Regions from separate parts of the Kutzneria sp. NPDC051319 genome, predicted to be linked through region 1. Evidence: riboswitches for the same ligand, from Rfam matches in the RefSeq annotation. Region 1 holds a riboswitch; each other region holds the start of a gene.
What was found. Region 1 has a riboswitch for cobalamin ahead of AB0M73_RS17860 (CbtB-domain containing protein). Riboswitches for the same ligand answer to the same signal wherever they lie in the genome.
Positions count from the first base shown of each region.

Region 1 (7,255 bases):
GCGGGCCTGGAGGCCGACGTGGTTGTCGCCCATCTCGCCCTCGATCTCGGCCCGCGGCACCAGGGCGGCCACCGAGTCGATCACCAGGATGTCCAGCGCGCCCGAGCGGACCAGCATGTCGGCGATCTCCAGCGCCTGCTCGCCGGTGTCCGGCTGGGAGACGAGCAGCGCGTCGGTGTCGACGCCGAGGGCCTTGGCGTAGTCGGGGTCGAGCGCGTGCTCGGCGTCGATGAAGGCGGCGATGCCGCCGAGGCGCTGGGAGTTGGCCACGGCGTGCAGGGCGACGGTCGTCTTACCGGAGGACTCCGGGCCGTAGACCTCCACGACCCGGCCCCGGGGCAGCCCGCCGATGCCGAGCGCGACATCCAGCGCGATGGATCCGGTGGGGATGACCTCGATCGGCGCCCTGGCCTCGTCACCGAGGCGCATCACCGAGCCCTTGCCGTAGTTCTTGTCGATCTGGGCCAGGGCCAGTTCGAGCGCCTTGTCCTTGTCCGGTGCTGCTGGTGCCATCGGAAGTTCACCTCTGTCTGTCTGGCCGGCCCGTGTGCCCAGGGCCCGCCGCCGGGTTTGTCGTCACCGAGGACGCTACGGGGAGGGTCTGACAATTTCGGCGACCCGCGGATCCCCAGGCTAGCCGAACACCTGTTCGAGGGAAAACCGACACGCCGTCCGCACTCCTCAGCGCCGCTCGACCGGCACGTCGAACGCCTCGCACACCGCCCGCCAGATCGTCCTGGCCGGCACGCCGGCCTCCAGCGCCTGGTCCACGGTCAACCCGTCCAGCTCGGAAAACACGTGGTCGCGGGCGATCATCTCGGATCGGACCCGCCCGAACTCCTCGGCCATCAGGGCCCGGAAGGCAGTGATACGCATCGTGTGCAAGCCTACGCCGACAGCAAATTGCAGAAAGTGGGGACCGAGGGCTTCCCTGCCCCGGGAAACACGCTATCCTTGGCGTGGGCCCGTGATCCCCCCGACCTCAGCAGTTGGAAACTCACGGCGGAGCGCCGCAGTCGACCCCCAGGGCTGCGGCGCTTCTTTATGTCTCGGGCGCTGTTTGTTCGCCACCAAGTCCGCCTTCGCGGCGTCAGTCGCACACAAAACCGTTCTTCGTGCCGCTTTCGGGGACGCGCGGCGGTTCTAGGCTTGATCCCATGCGGGAGCAGAAGATCGGGTCCTGGCTCGACGACCTGGCGTCCGGTGCGCCGGCGCCGGGCGGCGGGGCGGTGGCGGCGATGCACGCGGCCATGGCGGCGGCATTGGTGTCGATGGTGTGCGAGCTGACCGTGGGCCGGCCGAAGTACGCGGAACACGAGCCGACGATGCGGGAAGCGCTGGCACGGGCGACCGAACACCGGCATACGGCGGTGGAACTGGCCGACGCGGACGCCGAGGCCTTCACGGGGGTGACGGACGCGTACCGGCTGCCGAAGGCCACCGACGACGAGAAGGCGGCCCGGAGCGCGGCGATCCAGGAGTCGCTGGTGCGGGCGGCGGACGTGCCGCTGCGGACGGCGGCGCTGGCGGCCGAGATCCTGGAGCTGGCCCGGCGGATCCGACCGGGCGCCAACGTCAACGTGCTGTCCGACGTGGCGGTGGCCGCGGTGTCGGCGCGGGCGGCCATGCAGGCGGCGGCGGTGAACGTGGCGGTGAACCGGGCGTCGATGACCGACGTAGCCACCCGAGCCCGACTGGAAACGGAACTGGCCCGTATCGGCGAAGAGGTCGCCGCGGCCGAGAAGTTCATCGAGGAGCTGGCATGACCCTCATCGACGGCCGCGCGGTGGCCGCTGCCATCCGCACGCAGGTCACCGCGGACGCGGCCCGGCTGCGCGACGGCGGCATCACCCCGACGCTGGCGATCGTCGTCCCCACCGACGACGAGGCCACGGCCTGGTACGTCCGCTCGATCGTGCGCACGGCGGACAAGGTCGGCGTGGCGGTGCGCGTGGTGGACGAGCGTGAGCTGCTGGGCCCGTGCCTGGACGAGCTGTCGGCGGACCCGACGGTGCACGGCGTGATCTGCCAGACGCCGTTGCCGCCGGGCCTCACGCGGGACGAGATCGCCCTGCACATCGACCCGGCCAAGGACGTGGACGGCGCCAACCCCACCAGCCTCGGGCGGCTGGCGGCGGGCCTGCCGGCGTTCGCGCCGGCGACGGCGCAGGCCGTGGTGGAGCTGCTGCGCGCGCACGGCACGACGATGGCCGGCGCGGACGTCGTGGTGGTGGGCCGCAGCACCGTGGTCGGCAAGCCGGCGGCGCTGCTGCTGCTCGCGGAGAACGCGACCGTGACGGTGTGCCACTCCCGCACCAAGGACCTGGCGGTGCAGACGAGCCGGGCCGACATCGTGGTGGCCTGCGTCGGCAGCGCGCACGTGCTCGGCGCCGCGCACATCCGCCCCGGCGCGGTGGTGATCGACGTCGGCACCAATCCGACCACGGACGGCGGCCTCGTCGGCGACGTGGACACCGACGCGGTGGAGCCGATCGCGGAGGCGATCACGCCGGTGCCGGGAGGTGTCGGCCCGGTGACGACCGCGCTGCTGTTGCGCAACGTCGTGTCGGCTGCCTCACGCTGAGCTCATACGCCCTGCTCGGCGGATTGACGTGCGTTGATCGGGGTCCGTAGTGTGCCACGCTGAGTGATGGAGTGCGTAAGCCGGTGGAAATCCGGCGCGGTCGCGCCACTGTGAGCCCGGGTTCTCGGATCCGGGCGAGCCAGACACCACGCCATCACCTGCCCAACGAACGGGACGCACGATCCCCGAAGGAGGCTCCGTGAGCACCATTCCCGTGACCACCGCCGTTCCGACGCCGGTTGTCCTGCCGCTGCCCAAGGCGATGCTGTGGCTGGGCGGCACCGTCCTGCTGGCGCTGGCGATGTACTACTTCATCGGCATCGACCAGGGCGCCACCTCGGTCTTCGGCGACAACATGTACATCCACGAGTTCGTGCACGACGCGCGTCACTTCCTCGGTTTCCCCTGCCACTGACCAACTCTCGGGCAGGACAACCGAACATGGAAAAGCGAATCATCCTGCGGGGCGTGCTGGTCGGCGCCCTGGCCGGGCTGCTGGCGTTCGTCTTCGCCCGGATCTTCGCCGAGCCGCAGATCCAGGCCGCGATCGACTACGAGAGCGGCCGCGACGAGGCCCAGGAGCTGCTGAACAAGGCGGCCGGCCTGCCCGCGGGCGACGAGGGTCCGGAGATCTTCACCCGGGCGATCCAGGCCAATGTCGGCATCGGCGTCGGCATCGTGCTGTTCGGCGTGGCCATGGGCGCGCTGTTCGCCGTGGCGTACGCGGTCTGCCTCGGCCGGGTCGGCAACCTGCGGCCCCGCACGCTGTCGGTGCTGGTGGCCGGCGGCGGCTTCCTCGGCATCTACCTGGTGCCGTTCGTGAAGTACCCGGCCAACCCGCCGTCGATAGGCCACGGGGCGACCATCGGCGTCCGCGGCGCGCTGTACGTGGTGATGATGGTCTGCTCGGTGGCGTTCCTGGTCGGCGCCGCGGTGCTGGGCAAGCGGTTGGCCAAGCGCTTCGGCAACTGGAACGCCACGCTGCTAGCGGCGCTAGCTTTCGTAGTGGTGACAGGCGTGGCGATGGCGCTGTTGCCGTCGCTGGGCGAGCTCGCGGCCAACGTCCGTGACTACGGCCCGCAGGCGACCGAGACTCCGCTGCCGCTGCGCAATCCGGCCGGCCAGATCGTCTATCCGGGCTTCCCGGCCGACGTGCTGTGGGACTTCCGCTTCTACTCGGTCGCCGCGCAGGCGATCATGTGGGCCGCCATCGGCCTGCTGTTCGCGCCGCTGGCCGAGCGGTTGTTGGCGCCCAGGGCCGAGCGGGTGGCGGCGTCCTGAACCGGATCTTCCTGGTCTGCCACGCCGCCACCGAGGCGGTGCGGCAGGCCCGTTTTCCCGCCGACGAGCCGTTGTCGCGACGGCCGTCGGCGGTGGCCGGCCCGGCCCGGTTGGACCGTCTCGCCCGGGGACCCGAGCTGCGCTGCGCGCAGACCGCCGAGGCCCTCGGTTGGGACGCCGCTGTCGACGACTCCCTGGCCGATCTCGATCACGGCTCGTGGCGCGGCCGGTCGTTGGCCGAGATCGACCAAGGCGACCTGATGGCGTGGATGACCGATCCCGAGGCCGCCCCCCATGGCGGCGAGCCCGTCAGCTCCGTCCTCAAGCGCGTCGCCGCCTGGCTGGACCGCGCAAGCGACGTCGGCCGCCTTGGCGTGGTCACCTCGCCCGCCGTGGTCCGGGCCGCAGTCCTAGCAGCGCTAGGGGCGCCGCCTTCGGCCTTCTGGCGCGTAGACGTCTCCCCGTCGACCGTCACCCAGCTCACCGGCGCTCCCGGCCGTTGGACCCTCCGGGAGACCGGCCTTCCCCTGGACGATCCGCATACGTTCGGGTGACTCCCGGTTGCGACGCTGCTTGGACTTGGTTCGCTTTACTCACCCTGACCGCGATGATCACCGTTCCCGCCGGTCTTTCGGCCACCGGGATCAAGGACAAGTGGTGGACCGGCCTCATCGCCGGCGCCGCAATCGTGCTGGCAGTGTTGGCCAAGCCCTTGTCCGATCGCCTTCAGCGGCTCACCACCCGCCGCGAGGACACCGATCTCGCCGTCCTGAACGGCTGTCTGGTCACCGCTCGCGGCGATCTCCCGACCGTGCGCCGGATTCGATTCGGGAGTTGGGTCGGTTGGACGAAGCCGAGCACGAGCTCCGCGCTGTCCTCGAGATCCACACGCGGCTCTTCGGCCCCGAATGCCACGACACTCTGATCAGCCGCAACAACCTCGCACTCGCGCTCCGCGCGCAAGGACGTCCGGACAAAGCCGAACGCGAGTGGCGGACCATTCTTGATCTGCACACCCGTCTGTCCGGGGCCGACCACCCGGACACCTTGACCATCCGCAGCAACCTCGGCCTCACTTGAGGACCTCGGGCGATTGGACGAGGCCGAGCAGGAGCTCAGCACTGTCGTGCGACTCCACACTCGCATGCTGGGACCAACGCACCCGGAGACGCTGAGCAGCCAAGACGACCTCGTGCTGGTGCAAGCGCTGCGCGAGGAGGCCGAGGGCTAGCCGAACCGGGTGTCGGGACCTACACTGCAAACGTTTCCACAACGTTGCAGCGCCGCCGCCGCACGACTTGGTGGGAGGGTGTTGTGCGTCGGTGGGCAGTGGGGTTGGCGGTGCTCGCGCTTCTAGCGGTGACACCGGTGGCGGAGGCCGAGGACAACGGGGTGGCGGCCAAGCCGCCGATGGGGTGGAGCAGCTGGAGCTTCATCCGCAAGGCGCCGACGGCGGCCAAGATCGAGGCGCAGGCGGATGCCATCAAGAGCTCGGGGCTGGCGCAGCACGGGTTCCAGTACGTCAACCTCGATGACTTCTGGATGAAGTGCGACGGCAGCGGGCCGGTGGTGGACGGGAACGGGCGCTGGGTGGTGGACACGGCGAAGTTCCCGCAGGGGATGAAGGCCGTGGCGGACCACGTGCACGCGGACGGGCTGAAGTTCGGGCTCTATGTCACGCCGGGGATACCGGAGAACGCGGTCAAGAACAACTCCCCCATCGCGGGCACCAGCTACCACGCGAAGGACATCGCGGTCACCACGACGCAGGAGAAGAACTACAACTGCAAGCACATGTACGGCATCGACTACAGCAAGCCGGGCGCGCAGGCGTACATCGACTCCTGGGCCAAGCAGTTCGCGGACTGGGGAGCGGACTACCTCAAGATCGACGGCGTGGGCAGCCCGGACATCCCGGACGTGAAGGCGTGGTCGCAGGCCCTGAAGAACACGGGCCGGCCGATCCACTACGAGCTGTCCAACAACCTGGCCATCGCGGACGCGAACACGTGGCGGCAGTACGCGAACGGCTGGCGCACCCAGGGCGACGTGGAGTGCTACTGCGGTGCGAACGGGGCCAGTTTCCCGCTGACGGACTGGAAACACGTGTCGGCGAGGTTCGACACGGCGGCCAGCTGGCAGCAGTACGCGGGACCGGGCGGCTGGAACGACCTGGACTCCATCGAAATCGGCAACGGCGACAACACCGGCCTGACCAGCGACCAGCGCCGCAGCCACCTGACGCTGTGGGCGATGGCCGCGGCCCCGCTGCTGCTGGGCACCGACCTGACCCACCTGGACGCCACCGACAAGGCGATGCTGACCAACGACTCGGTGCTCGGCGTCGACCAGGACGCGATCGCCGCCAAGCGACTGACCAAGTCGGGCAACACCCAGGTGTGGACCAAGAAGGAGCCCTCGGGCGCCTACGTCGTGGCCCTGTTCAACACGGGAACCACCGGCAACCAGACGATCACGGTGAACTGGTCGCAGGTGGGCATCACCACGGGCGCGGCGGCGGTGACGGACCTCTGGGCCCAGAAGGCCAAGGGCACCATCAAGGGCAGCTACAGCGCCACGCTGCGACCGGGTGAGACCCGGCTGATCCGAGCGGTGTCGGCGACCTCCTGAAGCGAAGCCGGTGGCTCCACAGGGGCCACCGGCCGCAAGGTGTTGCCCATGCACGCCATCAGCAGCGGCAGGGCGGCGAAGCCGACGACGAGCCCGAGCACGGTGAAAGACCAGGCGCTCATCACGAGGCCGGCCAGCAGGCCGCCCAGGGCGCCGCCGAGGTTGAGGACCAGGTCGGCCAGCCCCTGAGTCGACGGCCGCAGCCCGGCCGGCACGGACTCGGTGAGCAGGGCGGAACCGGCGACGACGCCGGCCGACCACCCGCAGCCGAGCATGATCATGCCGACGGCCATCTGCGGGGCGTCGTGGGCGGAGGCCATGCCGCAAACTCCGGCGCCGGCAACGACAAGGGCGGCCCCGAGGGTGAGCACGGGCACCCGGCCGATACGGTCGGCCAGGACGCCGAACAGCGGGCTGGCGGCGTACATGCCGGCGACGTGCACGCTGACGACGATGCCGACGACAACCAGGGTCGACCCGCCGCCGGCCATCTGCACCGGCATCATCGACATCATCCCAGTCATGGCGGTGTTGCACAGGGCCACACCTAGCAGCGCCAGCCGGACGTTGGGCCCGATCGCCTGCCACACCTCGGACCGCGTGTGCCGACGAGGCAGCTCGGAAGCCCCGACGCCGCAACAGCTGTCGCCGACGACCACGGCAACCCGCCCGGCCAGCAACGGATCCGGCCGTAGACCCGCCAGAATCCCCACGCCGGCAAGCAAAAACGCGCCGGCCGACAACAGGAACGGCGCGCCG
Region 1 is NZ_JBFBAM010000015.1:88,153-95,407, reverse strand. It holds gene recA (recombinase RecA) at 1-513, opposite strand, end outside; gene AB0M73_RS17875 (DUF3046 domain-containing protein) at 682-876, opposite strand; gene AB0M73_RS17870 (cyclodeaminase/cyclohydrolase family protein) at 1,158-1,766, shown strand; gene AB0M73_RS17865 (bifunctional 5,10-methylenetetrahydrofolate dehydrogenase/5,10-methenyltetrahydrofolate cyclohydrolase) at 1,763-2,584, shown strand; cobalamin riboswitch at 2,619-2,751, shown strand; gene AB0M73_RS17860 (CbtB-domain containing protein) at 2,784-2,999, shown strand; gene AB0M73_RS17855 (CbtA family protein) at 3,026-3,865, shown strand; gene AB0M73_RS17850 (histidine phosphatase family protein) at 3,784-4,419, shown strand; gene AB0M73_RS17845 (tetratricopeptide repeat protein) at 4,520-4,945, shown strand; gene AB0M73_RS17840 (glycoside hydrolase family 27 protein) at 5,207-6,496, shown strand; gene AB0M73_RS17835 (MFS transporter) at 6,433-7,255, opposite strand, start outside.

Region 2 (7,255 bases), on a different contig from region 1:
CTCGCGGGCGGCGGTGCTGCGGGCCCGCCTGCGTCGCTACGACACGCCGGTTGAGGCGGTGCGTGACCTGCGTGAACGCGGCTTCGAGGTGGTCGCCACCTCGGGTCGTGCCGACACGCTGCAGGGGTCGGTGCCGTTGAGCGGCCGGCCGGTCGCCCTCATCGTCGGCAACGAGACCGACGGTGTCGGCGACGAGGTGCTGGAGCTGGCCGACCACGTGGTCCGAATCCCGATGTCGGGCGACGTCGAGTCGCTCAACGTCGGCGTCGCCACCGGCATCAGCCTGTACGAACTGCGCACCCGCATGGCGCTGGCCATGCTCGGGCCGGTCGTCGGCGAGCTCGTCGGCGCCGTCTCCGAGCTGCGGGAGCCCAGGTACGTGGGAGAGGATGCCGAGGAACGGGCCCTGGCCGGTTTCAGCGAGGCGGAGCGGGCGCAGTTCGGCGACTTTCTCCGCCGCATGCGGGAGAACCTGCGACGAAAGAAGTGAGCGATGAACGAGCTGGTGACGTTCGGCGAACCGTCCGGGCAGGGTTGGACGCAGATCTTCGAACTGCTCACCGCGCTCGTGTTGTGCTCGCTGATCGGCCTTGAGCGGGAACTCAAGCAGAAGAGCGCCGGACTTCGCACGCTCACACTGGTCGGACTGGGCGCGGCGCTGTTCCTGCTGATCAGCAAATACGGATTCACCGACGTGCTGGTCGAGGGCCGGATCGTGCTGGACCCGTCCCGGGTCGCGGCGCAGATCGTGTCCGGCATCGGTTTCATCGGCGCTGGCCTGATCTTCGTCCGGCAGAACATCGTGCGTGGGCTGACCACGGCTGCCGTGGTGTGGGTGAGCGTCGCCGTCGGCTGCGCCTGCGCGGCCGGGCTGCCGCTGCTGGCGGCGTTCGTCACCGCCGCGCATTTCCTGGTGGTGTACGGATATCCGCCGCTGGTCCGGCTGCTCACCCGATCGCGTCCGGCGACCACCGTGGTGCGCACCAGCTACCGGGACGGCGAAGGCGCGCTGCGCGACATCCTGGAGCTCGTCACGTCATCCGGGTACGTCGTCGAGCACGCCTCGACCAATCGGAACGAGTCGACCAACGTCATCGACCTGCGGTTGCGGCTGGTCGGCCCGCGGCAGCTGACCGCGCTCGTGACCGGCCTGTCCGATCAGCGCGGCGTGCTGGCGGTCGACACCGGCGAGGCCGACACCGAGGAGTGATCAGGTCTTGGGCCCGGCGGCGAGCACGCGATAGCCCTTGTCGGTGGCGATGCGCCGGGTCGAGTGGCCCTGCTCGGTCAGCCACTTGGCCAGGGAATCCGACCCGAGGTTCTTCTGCACCACCAGATACGCGACGCCGTCCGGCAGCAAGCGGTCCAGCCAGTGCAGCAGCAGCTCGTGCAGCGCCTGCTTGCCGATGCGGATCGGCGGGTTCGAGTAGACCGCCGCGAACCGCGCGTCCGCTGGAACCTCCTCGGGCAGCAGGCAGGTGATCGTGTCGAGGCCAGCCGCCTTCGCGTTGGCACGGGCCAGCTCCAGCGACCTCGTGTTCACATCGACGCCGATGATCTTCCGGCCCGGGTAGCGCTTGGCCAGTGTCAGCGCGATCGGGCCGTAGCCGCAGCCGACATCGAGCAGGTGGCCGTCGACGGTCGGCGCCGGCGCGTTCTCCAGCAGCACCCTCGTGCCGGGATCGAGCTGCTTCGGCGAGAACACCCCGGCGTCGGTGGTCAACTTCAACGTCAGGTCGGGCAGCTCGACGGTAAGCAGCCGTGGGTCGCTGACCGCGTTCGGATCGGCGGTGAAGTAGTGCTGGTGCTGCTCGGTCACGCGACGATGGTAGTCAGGGCGGTCCGCACCGATTCGCGCCGCCGATCCTGACAGCGGATGGCAGTCTTTCGGGTGATGATGGCCGGGTGACCAGAACCGTCAGCCGCGACCAGGTGCTGTGGTACCGCGTCCGTCAGCAAGGGCTGCTCCGCGACAGCGAGGATCCGGCCGTGCTGGACATCGGCCTTCAGGACACCCAGGCCGGCTCCGCCAAGCTCGCGCTGGCCGCCCGCACCATCGGACCGGTCAGTCTTGACGGGTACGAGCTGGCGTGGACGCTGCGTGGCGCCCCGTACCACCACCGGCCCGGTGAACTTCGGCGGTGGGCCGGCGAGCTGTGGCCGTGGAGCGACACCGACGCGCGGGCCCGGCTCATGTGGCAGAAGTCCCGGACCGTCACCGACGGGCTGTCCGCGCTGGAGACGTACCGGCTGATCGCGGAGTCGATGCGCCAGGTCGTGACCAAGCCGATGACCAAGGGCGCGGCCAGCGCCGAGGTCACCAAGCTGATGCCGCCCGGCCAGCTGAAGGACTGTCCGGCGTGTAAGGCAACACATGTATACGAACAGCCGTTTCGGCTCGGTGCGCTGCCGGGCGGCATACGGCTGCGGGCCGGCGAGACCGGGCTGCTGCTGGAGCCGCTGCCCAAGCGCGGACCGATTCCGACGAAATCCACCAATCCGCACGGACTCGTGCACCGCTATCTCCGATTCCTCGGACCGGCGACGCCCACCGAGGTGGCGAAGTGGCTCGACACGTCGACGGCCAACGTCCGCGACATCTGGCCCGACGGCCTCGCCGAGGTTTCCGTCGACGGTCGACGTGCGTGGCTGCCCGAGGGAAATGTCGACGAACTTCTCGACTGCGACCGAGTGGAGCTCGTCCGCCTGCTGCCGGCGATGGACCCGTTCCTCCAAGCCCGCGACCATGACCTGCTGGTGCCCGACAAGGCGGAGCAGAAGGCGCTGTGGACGATCCTCGGCAATCCGGGCGCACTTCTGGTCGACGGCCAGATCGGTGGAATGTGGCGGGCGAGGCTCGTCGGCCGCAAGAAGCTGGAGGTCACCGTCACCTCGTTCGACGCCGACATCGACCCCTCACTGCGTGACGACGTGCAGGCCGAGGCCGACCGGATCGCCGACGTTCGTGGAGTGCCGACGGCGGTCGTCCGGTTCGTCTGACCCACAATGCGGGGTATGCGTGCGAGCCGGCTGCTGTCCACCCTGCTGTTGTTGCAGACCAGGGGGCGGATGACCGCGCAGGAGCTCGCCGACGAACTCGAGGTTTCCGTACGAACCGTCTACCGCGACATCGAGTCCCTGTCCGTCGCCGGCGTGCCCGTCTACGCCGATCGCGGTCCCACCGGCGGTTATCAGCTGCTCGACGGCTATCGCACCCGGCTGACCGGACTCACCACCGACGAGGCCGACTCCCTCTTCCTGGCCGGCATGCCCGGTCCCGCCGCCGAGCTTGGGCTCGGCACCGTCGTCGCCACCGCCGAACTCAAGATGCTCGCCGCCCTGCCGCCCGACCTGCGGGCCCGGGCCAGCCGCATCCGTGAACGCTTCCATCTCGACGCCCCCGGCTGGCTGCGGGAGGCCGACGAAGTTCCCTTTCTCGCCGAAATCGCCGATTCCGTCTGGAACGAGCGGATGGTCGAGATCCGCTACCGCCGCTGGCAGACCCCTCGCGAGGTCACCCGCCGTCTCGCCCCGCTTGGCGTCGTGCTCAAGGCCGGCACCTGGTACCTCGTCGCCTTGGCCGGCGCCGACCTGCGGACCTTCCGCGTCTCCAACGTCCTCGCCGTGCAGACCCTCGACGAGCGCTTCGCCCGTCCGGCCGACTTCGACCTCGCCGCCTACTGGCACGACTGGGCCGGCCAGTTCGAGGTCCGCATGCGCGGCCAGCGAGCCCGCGTGCGGCTGTCCCCCGACGGCGTGCGGGCCCTCCCCTATTTCATCGGCCGCCAGGTCGCCGACCTGGTCACTGCCACCTTTTCCGCACCCGATGCCGAAGGCTGGGTCGAGGCCGTGGTCCCGATCGAAACCCTCCGCCATGCCCACGGCGAGTTCCTCCGGTTCGGCGCCGAACTAGAGGTTCTCGACCCCGCCGAGCTCCGCGACAAGGTGACCTCGACCGTCGCCAAACTCGCCGAGTTCTACGCCGCCTCCCGGATGGCGCCGGAGTAGCGGACCAACGGCCCGGTGGTGTTCGTTCGCGGGTCGGTGGTCTACGGGTCGCGGCGGATGCGGCCGGAGTAGTGCTCTTCGAGGGACTTGTTGTGCTCGTCGCCGCCGGGGACGTTGGCCGACAGGTAGACCGGCGGCGTCTTGCCGGCGGCGATCAGGCGGGCGCAGGCGTCGGCCAGCATCATCTGGGCGGCGAAGGCGGAGGTGATCGACGAGATCGCGCACACCTGGCCGCCGCCGGGCATCGGCAGGAGCGTGTCGCCCATCGGGCCGCAGTTGTCGATCACGACGTCGGCCAGCTCGTGCAGGTGCTTGCCGGACGGATGCCGCGACTCGACGGCGGTGGCGTGGGCCAGCGACGTGAAGGCGATCAGGCCGTGACCCCGCTCTTTGACGAGCGTGGCCATTTCGACGATCGAGCCGTTTCCGCCGGAGTTGGACGCGATGACGAACAGGTCGGTCGGGCGCGGCGAGGCGAGTTCGTACACGCGGTGGGCGATCGCCGGTTCGCGCTCGGTGTGCGGGCCGAGGGAGTCGGCGGGGGCGTCGCCGTAGGTGACGATGTCGCGCAGCGCCAGTTTGTTGGTGGGGATCAGGCCGCCGGCCCGACCGGCGATCTCCATCACCAGTCCCTGCGAGTGACCGGTGCCGAACGCCTGGACCACGCCGTCGGCCAGCACGCAGTCGGCCACCAACGCGGCGGCGGCCGCGATGGCCTCACGCTGCGTGGTCACCAACTGGTCGATCAGGTCCTTGGCCGCCGACACGAACTCGTCCTGGCCGATGGACATGCGCCACTCTCCCGTCGTCAGCAACTTGCCACGTCAGCGTTCGTCACGTTAATGGCAAACCGATCACCTGGCACGCCTGCGTCAGAGGTAAAGCAGCGCGTTGACGGCCGCGGTCGCCAGCGCCGCGCCGCCGCGTTCGCCGCGGTTGGTCAACGCCGGCACGCCGAGCTCGCGGACCGCCCGCTTCGCCTCGACTGCGCCGACGAACCCGGCCGGCAACGCGATCACCAATGCCGGCCGGATCTCGCCGGCCCGACAACGCGCGACGAGTTCGGTGACGATCGACACGTCCTGCCCGATGGCCCACACCGCGCCAACCGGAGCTTTTCGTACGAACTCCTCAACTCCGCCGGCCGTCTCGGCGACGACCATCGCCGGTCGGCTGGTGATGCCGACGGCCACCATCCGGACGTCGGCGACCACCGGTGCGCCGTCGGCCAGCGCTTGCCGGCCAGCGGCCAGCGCCTGTTCGTCGACCAGCAGGTCACCGGCCCAGGTGGGGTCGGCGGTGGTGTGCACGAGGCGTTCGACGACCGCCCGCGACAGTGGCCCCATCCCCCCGGTGTCGACGCGCCGGCGGAGAATTTCGTACGACTCCGACTCGATCGGATGAGGCACTCGCGGCACGACTGGGCTTCCCCTCGGCTGGACTGTTTCACACCGTAGTCGGCGGTGTCGGCACACCCACGCGTCAGTTAACCTGCTCCGCGAGCGTGGTTACGGGAAGCCGGTGCGAATCCGGCGCGGTCCCGCCACTGTGACCGGGAAGTCGTCCCGCAGAGCAACAGCCACTGGGCGCGTGCGCCTGGGAAGGCGCGGCGACGGCGGTGATCCGGGAGCCAGGAGACCGGCCACGCGACTGACACGCGTCGCACGGAGGATGTGATGGCTGGCATCGCGCTGCGCCTCGGGCGGTTCCCGCGGTGATCCCACCCGGACTGATCTCATTCGTCGGCGCCGGCCCCGGCGCGGCCGACCTGATGACCTTCCGCGGCGCCGACCGGCTGGCCAGGGCCGACGTCGTGGTGTGGGCGTCGTCGCTGGTGCCGGCCGAGGTGCTGGACCACGCCAATCCGGCGGCCGAGCGGCACGACTCCGCCGGCATGACGCTGGAGGACGTGCTCGAGGTCTACGCGAGCCACCCCGAAGCGGCCATCGTCCGGCTGCATTCCGGCGATCCGACCGTGTACGGGGCGATCGGCGAGCAGATCGACTGGTGTCGGCGGACCGGTCGGCCGTACGAGATCGTGCCGGGCGTCGGCTCTCTCGGCGCCGCCGCGGCGGCCGTTGGTTGTGAACTGACTTCACCGATGGTTTCGCAGTCGATCGTGTTAACACGCCTGGCCGGTGGTCGGACGGCCGCGTCGATGCCCGACGGCGAGACGGTCGCCTCGTTCGCGTCGCACCGCACGACGATGGCCGTCTACCTCTCCGCGCAGCGTCCCGAGCAGTTGCAGGCCGAGCTGCTCGCCGACGGGAACGGCTACTCCGCCGACACGCCGGCGGTCGTCGTCGCGAAGGCGACGTGGCCGGACGAGCGCATCGTCACCACCACCGTCGGCGAACTCGCCGCCGATCTGCGGGCGTCCGGGATCCGGACAGCCGCACTGGTGCTCGTCGGCGAAGCACTCCGCGCCGACCGCGAGGTCCAGCGCACCAGGTTGTACGACCCGGCCTATTCGCATGGCTGTCGGCGGCGGTCGGCCGAAGGCACCACGGAGGGCCGGCCGATTCCGGTGGAGAAGCGGAGGCTGCCATGACCGGCGTGCTCACCATCGTCGGTCTCGGACCCGGCGACGCACGACACCGCACACCGGCCGCGACCGAGGCGATCGCCGACGCCGAGGCCGTCTACGGCTACTCCGCCTATATAGACGCCTGCGACGACATCCTTCGCCCGGACCAGTTCGTCGTCCGCGGGCAGATGACCGAGGAGAAGCTCCGCGCCGAGCAGGCCGTCGAGGCCGCGGCCGGCGGCCGGCGGGTGGTGCTCGTGTCGTCGGGCGACGCCGGTGTGTACGGCATGGCGACGTTGGCGTTGAGCAATGCGTACGAAATCGAGGAATCCGCACGACCTGAGGTCCGCGTGCTGCCCGGCGTCACCGCGGCGCTCGCGGCCTCGGCGCTGGTCGGCGCCCCGCTCGCGCACGACTTCGCCTGCCTGACGCTGTCCGATCTGCTGACTCCTTGGGAGGAAGTGGAGCGCCGGCTACGGGCCGTCGCCGAGGCGGACCTGGCCATCGCGCTCTACAACCCCCGCTCCAAGGGGCGGCCGTGGCAGCTCGACCGCGCCCGCGAAGTTCTGCTCGAACGCCGCGCGCCTACTACCCCGGTGGCGTTGGTCGCCGACATCGCCCGCGACGGGCAGCGCGTCGAGCTCACCACGCTCGCCGACCTCGACTGCGACAAAGTCGGCATGACCACCACCGTGCTGATCGGTTCGTCGAGCACGCGGC
Region 2 is NZ_JBFBAM010000012.1:175,058-182,312, reverse strand. It holds gene AB0M73_RS15425 (RNA methyltransferase) at 1-490, shown strand, start outside; gene AB0M73_RS15420 (MgtC/SapB family protein) at 494-1,210, shown strand; gene AB0M73_RS15415 (methyltransferase) at 1,211-1,819, opposite strand; gene AB0M73_RS15410 (crosslink repair DNA glycosylase YcaQ family protein) at 1,906-3,000, shown strand; gene AB0M73_RS15405 (YafY family protein) at 3,016-4,008, shown strand; gene AB0M73_RS15400 (SIS domain-containing protein) at 4,050-4,799, opposite strand; gene AB0M73_RS15395 (precorrin-8X methylmutase) at 4,881-5,417, opposite strand; cobalamin riboswitch at 5,497-5,670, shown strand; gene cobM (precorrin-4 C(11)-methyltransferase) at 5,723-6,559, shown strand; gene cobJ (precorrin-3B C(17)-methyltransferase) at 6,556-7,255, shown strand, end outside.
Region 2: linked by a shared signal. The riboswitch ahead of cobM (precorrin-4 C(11)-methyltransferase) and the one ahead of AB0M73_RS17860 (CbtB-domain containing protein) in region 1 are both predicted to bind cobalamin.

Region 3 (7,255 bases), on a different contig from region 1:
GCCGGCCACGAACCTCAACAACCCGAACACTTCCGGGTTCGGGGCCAGGGCGCACAGCGCCGTGCAGACGGAGAACCACACCATGCAGAGCACGAGGATCCGGCGGCGGCCGATCAGGTCGGTCACCGTGCCCACCAGCAGCGCGCCGATGAGCATGCCGATCAGCGCGTAGCTGCCGATCGTGCCGGCCTGCGCGGGGCCGATGTGCCAGGCCGCCAGCAGGGACGGCACGGTCGTGCCGTAGACGACCAGGTCGTAGCCGTCGAAGGTGACGGCGAAGGCGCACAGGATGACGACGCTCCGTAAGGCGCCGCGGGAAACTCTGTTCGGCATGGCGGGGTTCCTTTCACCGCGACGCTGCGGTCAGGTGGTGCCAGATGCGGTTGAGCAGTTCGGAACCCGTTGCCGCCCAGGCGGCCTGCTCCTCGGCGGGCAGGGGGCGGACCGGGCCGTGGGCGGCGACGGCGAGCGTGAGCTTGGCGGTCTCCTCGAGGATCCACATGCGGGCCACGGCCTCGGGCAGGGTGGCGCCGACGGTGATGGCGCCGTTGCCGCGCAGCACGAGCGCCGACGCGCTGCCGAGCGCGGCCGCCAGTTCGCGGGCGATCCCGGGTTCACGGATCAGGCGCGAGTTGTGGAAGATCGGGACGATCGCGCCGAGCAGCGAGCCCTGGCCGTGTAGCGGCACGAGCGGGATACCCAGCGTCGCGGTGGCGGCGACGGTCGGCGGCTGGGCCCGGCAGATGGCGCCGACGTCCGGCCGGACGGCGGCAATGGCGGTGTGCATCCACGCCTCGCGAGGCGCGTCGTCGGGAAGTTTCCCCGCGCAAATGGACAGCTGTGGGAATTCACCACCGGCCAGCGCGCCCAGCGGGCGCGGCGGCGTGATGAGCAGCTCCTCGTCGGAAATCCGGGCGCTGACGTGCCCGAACGCGGTGACCAGCCCGGCTGCGTCGAGCGCGTGGCCCGCCCGGGTCAGGTCCTCGGCGATGCTGGCTGGCGACATGGGGCAATGGTTACCGGTATCTGTATATCTGTCAACAGCGGGATTGACATGTATATCGATACCTGTACCGTTGTGGGCGTTGGGTTGCCGTCTGACAGCGAGGTGGGGCAGTGATCGCCATCCAGGACATCGCCTACGTCCGCTCCGGCACCGCGGACCTGGAGACCGCCGTCGGCTTCGCCGTCGACGTGGTGGGCCTCGAACTGGTCGAGCGGACCGCGGAGCGGGCCTATCTGCGAGCCGACAACCGACACCACTGTCTGTCCTTTGTGGCCGGTGAGGCCGGCGTCATCTCCTCGGCCTTCACGCTCGCCGACGAGGACCGGCTCGCCGACGCCGAGTCCGAGCTGGAAGCGGCCGGGCTGACCGTCAGCCGCGGCGACAAGGCGGCCGCGGCCGACCGGCACGTGCGGGAGTTCATCGCCTTCGAGGACCCGTTCGGCAACGTCGTCGACCTCGTGGTGGACCAGAAGGAGGTGCCCACGCCGGTCAACTTCGCCCGCGCCGCCGGCATCACCGAGTTCGGCCACCTCTGCCTCGACGCCCCCGACGTCCGGGCCGCGCACAAGTTCTGGACCAAGCACTTCACCCTGAAGGTGTCCGACTGGATCGGTGACGCCGCGTGCCTGATGCGCTTCGATCCCGTGCACCACAAGATGGCCGTGTTCCAGGGCGCCGGGCCGGGCCTGTGCCACATGAACTTCCAGGTCGAGTCCATCGACGACGTCATGCGCAGCTGGCACTTCCTGCAGGACAACGGGATCGAGATCGAGCAGGGCCCCGGCCGGCACCCCCAGTCCGGCGCCGTCTTCCTGTACTTCAAGGGTCCCGAGGGCCTGACGTACGAGTACTCCTACGGCGTTCGGCGGATCGAGGACGACGACGCCTGGCGGGTGCGGTACTTCGATCCGTCCGAGCCCGACGCCATCGACATGTGGCGCGGGCCGACCAACCGCTGCGCCTCCCAGCCGCAGCTGCCCGGCCTGGCCACCCGCTGATGCCCATCGCGCGCATCTCCGCCGCCGGTCAGACTCCGGCCGAGCGAGGTCGGTGACGGCATGCCGAACGGCCCGGCGGACGAATCCGCCGGGCCGAACAAGGACAACTCAGCTGTGCGAGACCGTCAGAGCGTAGAAATGCACGGTCGCGCCGTTGGTGGAGCTGCTGCTGGCGCTCTGGTTGTAGTCGCCGGCCTTGAAGTACTGCGGATAGCCCTTCCAGCCCGACGGAATGCCGAACGAATGGTTGCTGCCGTTGATCGCGATGTTGATGGTGTTGCCGCCGGTGACGCTGATGACGTAGCTGAACTGCGTGTTCAGCGAGACATGGCCGACGGTGTGCGCGGTCTGGCCGCCGCCGGGGCCGTTCTCGATGCCGGCGATGATGTCGCCGTTGCTGTGGTAGTAGAGCTCGATCAGCGGTTTGGTGGTGCCGCTGCCCTCGCTGGCGTGAATCTGCCCGACGCAGACGCTGGAAGGCACCTTGGTCACCTTGACCGTGGCGCTGAGCTTGTGTGTGCCGGGCAGGCCCCAGCTGGCCGCGGACCCGCTCGAATTCATTTCCCGCAGCTCAGAACGGGAGAAGTTGGAGTTGGGCGTGTGCACGCCGTTCTCCGGGTCCCAGAACGTCATGGAACCGTCGGTCTTGTCCGTGTAGAAGTACTTGTCGGTGTAGCCGCTCGCGCCTTTCAGCCGGCTGGGGCTGATCGTCGTCGGCGAACCGGGGGAGCCGACCGGCTCCTGGAGGGACCACACCGACAAATTGAAGTTTCCACCCGGCGCGACCCCGGTGTTCAGGGCGGGAGCGGCCATGGCGGATTGGCCGGCGAACAGCGTGCCGGCCGCGGCGAGGGTCAGGGCGCTCGCCGTGAGCTTCTTGTTCAATTTTTACTCCTCGCAGGGACGTGTGGCGGCGTCAGGGAACCGAGGGATCAGGCAGGATCCCGGGGTTGTCGAGCCGCCCCGTCACAGCGAGAAACGCTGGCAGGGATTGTGTGCATGGGTTTTAATCTCCTCCGGTTTGGCGGCGGTGCCATACCGACTTCGAGAAGAGCAGGGGCCATCAGTTTGGGATACCCACGCTTGCCCCGTCAATACCTTTCGGGCAGGTGAATTGTTCAGGTCCGTGAACCGTTGAGCAGGGCCAACAGTTTTTCCACATCGTGGATGATCTGGTCGCGGGGGGTGCGTGCCCGGACCTGCACCCGGACTCCGACCCAGGCGTTGAAGGTCACGGCGGTGGCGGTTTCGACATCGATACGGTCGGTGACGGAACCGTCCCGCTGACCCTGGCGGATCATCCCCGCCAGCGTCTCGCGCGCCACCGCCGAGTGCTGCGCGAGTCGCTCGGCGACGGCGTCGTCCGAAGGCCCCAATTCGGTGGAGCTGTTCACGAACAGGCAGCCGCGGAAGTCGTCGGCCGGCGATTCGAGCAGGAGTGAGAACAGGGAGCGGATCGCCGAGAGGCCGTCGGCCGCGGCCTTCTCGCGGAACCCGTCCTCTGCCAGCGTGAGGTAGCGGTCGAGCGCGCGAAGGTAGAGCGAGTGCTTGTCCCCGAAGGTGTCGTACATGCTGCGCCGGCCGACCCCGGTGTGCTCGACCAGATCCTGCACCGAGGTCGCCTCGTAGCCGCGCCGCCAGAACAGGTCCATCGCGTCGGCGACGGCCGTGTCCGGATCGAATTCCTTGTGCCGAACCATGGGGACAAACCTCTCACACGGGCTAGACGGCCGCGCTCAGGCCGGCCTTGACGTTGCGGGTGAACTCGTCGAACAGCACCTCGGGCGTGCCCTTGGCCACGGCGTCCAGGGTGGTCGACGCGACCTCGGCCGGGTCCGACTTGCCCTCGGTCACGTGCGCGGCCATGTCGGTGTCCATGAAGCCGACGTGCAGGCCGGTCACGGTGATGCCCTTGGGCGCCAGCTCCTCGCGGACGACGTCGGTCATCGCCCACTCGGCCGCCTTGGCCACCGAGTACGCGCCGGACCACGCCGGGTGGGCGAACGACAGCACCGAGGCGACGTTGAGGATCGCGCCGCCGCCGTTGGCCTCGATGGCCGGCGCGAACGCGCGGATCGCCGCCAGCGGGCCGACGAAGTGCACCTCAAGCTGCTCGCGGACGGTGTCGAGGTCGGGCTCCAGCAGTCCGGGCGCGCTCCCGATGCCGGCGTTGTTGATCAGGAGGGTGGCGTCGGCGGCGACCTTGGCGGCGGCCTCGATGCTGGTGTGGTCGGTGACGTCGAGGCGCAGCGGGGTGACGCCCTCGATGTCGATGGTCTCGGGGCGGCGCGCGGTGGCGTACACCTTCGCGCCACGGGCGACGAGCTCTTCGGCGAACTTGCGGCCCAGGCCGCGGTTCGCACCGGTCACTACGGCAACAGTCTTGGTGAAGTCCATGTCGACGACGATAGTCTGTTGAGAACGAACGGTGCAATAAGAACCTCGGTGACCGCGGCCACACGACCTCCGGGAGCCCGCGCCGGCCGGGCTGAGACGTGGACCGGGTTCGGCCTACCTGACACGCCGACACAACATGTGGGTTCTTGCGACTGATCGTCGTCCATGTATTGTGCTCACCGAGCTGGTTCGGCCGTCCCGCCAGGGCGGTCGTCGTAAGAGGGAACCCGGTGCGAATCCGGGACTGCCCCGCAGCGGTGAACGGGAACGACCGCCGTCACGAAGCACTGGACGCAGGTGTCCGGGAAGCGACGGCCAGTAGGTGCCGACCAGGCATGCCCGTGAGTCCGAAGACCTGCCCGCTCGCCCGTTCCGCACCGTGGACGGGCTCGTGTCCAGGCCCCGAGGGAGGGCGTGGGGACTCCTCGCGGCCGCGTGCCGCCTGTGTCCTCGCGCCCAGGGCCCACAGCGTGCGAGGAGCAAGGCCGTGAAGCCAGCCGTGAAGACAGTCGTGCGGGTCGATGCCGACCCCCACCCGACGATGCGGGTGCGCAAACGCAGCGGCGCGTTCGAGACCGTCGACGTGAACAAGATCGTGAAAGCGGTGGGCCGCAACGCGGTCGGCCTGTCCGAGGTGGACCCGCTGCGGGTCGCGACCAAGACGATCAACGGCCTGTACGACGGCGCGACCACCGAGGAGCTGGACCGGCTGTCCATCCAGACGGCCGCGGAACTGGTCTCGGAGGAGCCGGAGTACTCCCGGCTGGCCGCGCAGCTGCTCGCCGCGTACATCGACAAGGAGGTCCGCGGCCAGGGCATCCACTCGTTCAGTCAGAGCATCGCGCTGGGCCACCGCGAGGGCCTGATCGGCGACGAGACGGCCAAGTTCGTGGCCACGCACGCCCGCAAGCTGGACGACGCGATCGACGCCGACAACGACCGCCGCTTCGAGTACTTCGGCCTGCGCACCGTGTACGACCGCTACCTGTTGCGCCACCCCAATTCCCGGGCGGTGCTGGAGCGCCCGCAGTACTGGCTGCTGCGCGTGGCCTGTGGCCTGTCGCACACCGCGGCCGAGGCGATCCGCTTCTACCGCCTGATGTCCTCGCTGGCGTACCTGCCGAGCTCGCCGACGCTGTTCAACTCGGGCACCCGGCACACCCAGATGTCCTCGTGCTACCTGCTGGACTCGCCCCGCGACGAGCTCGAGTCGATCTACGAGCGATACGCGCAGGTGGCGCAGCTGTCCAAGTTCGCCGGCGGCATCGGCGTGCAGTGGTCCCGGGTCCGCTCCCGCGGCGCCCTGATCCGCGGCACCAACGGCCACTCCAACGGCATCGTGCCGTGGCTGCGCACGCTGGACGCCTCGGTGGCGGCGGTCAACCAGGGCGGCCGGCGCAAGGGCGCGGCCTGCGTCTACCTGGAGACGTGGCACCCGGACATCGAGGAGTTCCTTGAGCTGCGCGACAACACGGGTGAGGACGCGCGCCGCACGCACAACCTGAACATCGCCAACTGGATCCCGGACGAGTTCATGCGCCGGGTCGAGGCCGACGCCGAGTGGTCGCTGTTCGACCCGGACGAGACGCCGGAGCTGCCGGACCTGTGGGGCGAGGACTTCGACCGCGCCTACCGGGCGGCCGAGGAGGCCGGCCGGGCCGTGCGCAAGGTCAAGGCCCGCGACCTGTACGCGAAGATGATGCGTACGCTGGCCCAGACCGGCAACGGCTGGATGACCTTCAAGGACACCGCCAACCGCACCTGCAACCAGACCGCCGAGGCCGGCAACGTGGTGCACCTCTCCAATCTCTGCACGGAGATCCTGGAGATCACCAGCGACGCCGAGACCGCCGTGTGCAACCTGGGCTCGGTCAACCTGGGCGCGCACGTGGCCGGCGACGCCCTGGACTGGACCAAGCTGCGGGAGACCGTCCGCACCGGGGTCACGTTCCTGGACCGCGTGATCGACATCAACTACTACCCGACCGAGCCGGCGGGCCGGTCCAACCCGCGCTGGCGGCCGGTCGGCCTGGGCGTGATGGGCCTTCAGGACGTGTTCTTCAAGCTGCGCCTGGACTTCGACTCTCCCGAGGCTCGCGAGCTGTCGACCCGCATCGCCGAGGAGATCTACCTCACGGCCCTGGAGACCTCGGCCGATCTGGCCGCCTCCGCCGGCGCGCACCCGGCGTACAACCAGACCCGTGCGGCGCAGGGCGATCTCCAGCCGGACCTGTGGGGCGTCACGCCGACGCAGACCGAGCGCTGGACCGCGTTGCGTGAGCGCGTGGCCGAGAGCGGCCTGCGCAACTCGCTGCTGATCGCGATCGCCCCGACGGCCACGATCGCCTCCATCGCCGGCTGTTACGAGTGCATCGAGCCGCAGGTGTCCAACGTGTTCAAGCGGGAGACCCTGTCCGGGGAGTTCTTGCAGGTCAACACCTATCTCGTCGCCGAGCTCAAGCGGCACGGCCTGTGGACCGCCGCCACCCGCGACCAGCTCAAGCGGGACGACGGCTCCGCGCAGGGCCTGGCCGGCCTGCCCGAGGCCAGCCGCTCGCTGTTCCGCACCGCGTGGGAGCTGCCGCAGCGGTCCCTGATCGACCTGGCCGCCGCCCGCGGCCCGTACATCGACCAGAGCCAGTCGCTGAACCTGTTCGTCGCCTCGCCGACGATCGGCAAGCTGTCCTCGATGTACCGCTACGCCTGGCAGACCGGGCTGAAGACCACGTACTACCTGCGCTCCCGCCCGGCGACGCGCATCCAGCAGGCCACCGTGCCGACCGCCGCCGCTTCCGTCGTCGAGGCGGACGTCATCGCCTGCTCCCTTGAGAACCCCGAATCCTGTGAGGCCTGC
Region 3 is NZ_JBFBAM010000016.1:181,660-188,914, forward strand. It holds gene AB0M73_RS19225 (aromatic acid/H+ symport family MFS transporter) at 1-333, opposite strand, end outside; gene AB0M73_RS19230 (class II aldolase/adducin family protein) at 347-1,006, opposite strand; gene AB0M73_RS19235 (VOC family protein) at 1,117-2,004, shown strand; gene AB0M73_RS19240 (polysaccharide lyase family 7 protein) at 2,113-2,889, opposite strand; gene AB0M73_RS19245 (TetR/AcrR family transcriptional regulator) at 3,123-3,704, opposite strand; gene AB0M73_RS19250 (SDR family oxidoreductase) at 3,727-4,401, opposite strand; cobalamin riboswitch at 4,570-4,779, shown strand; gene AB0M73_RS19255 (ribonucleoside-diphosphate reductase subunit alpha) at 4,889-7,255, shown strand, end outside.
Region 3: linked by a shared signal. The riboswitch ahead of AB0M73_RS19255 (ribonucleoside-diphosphate reductase subunit alpha) and the one ahead of AB0M73_RS17860 (CbtB-domain containing protein) in region 1 are both predicted to bind cobalamin.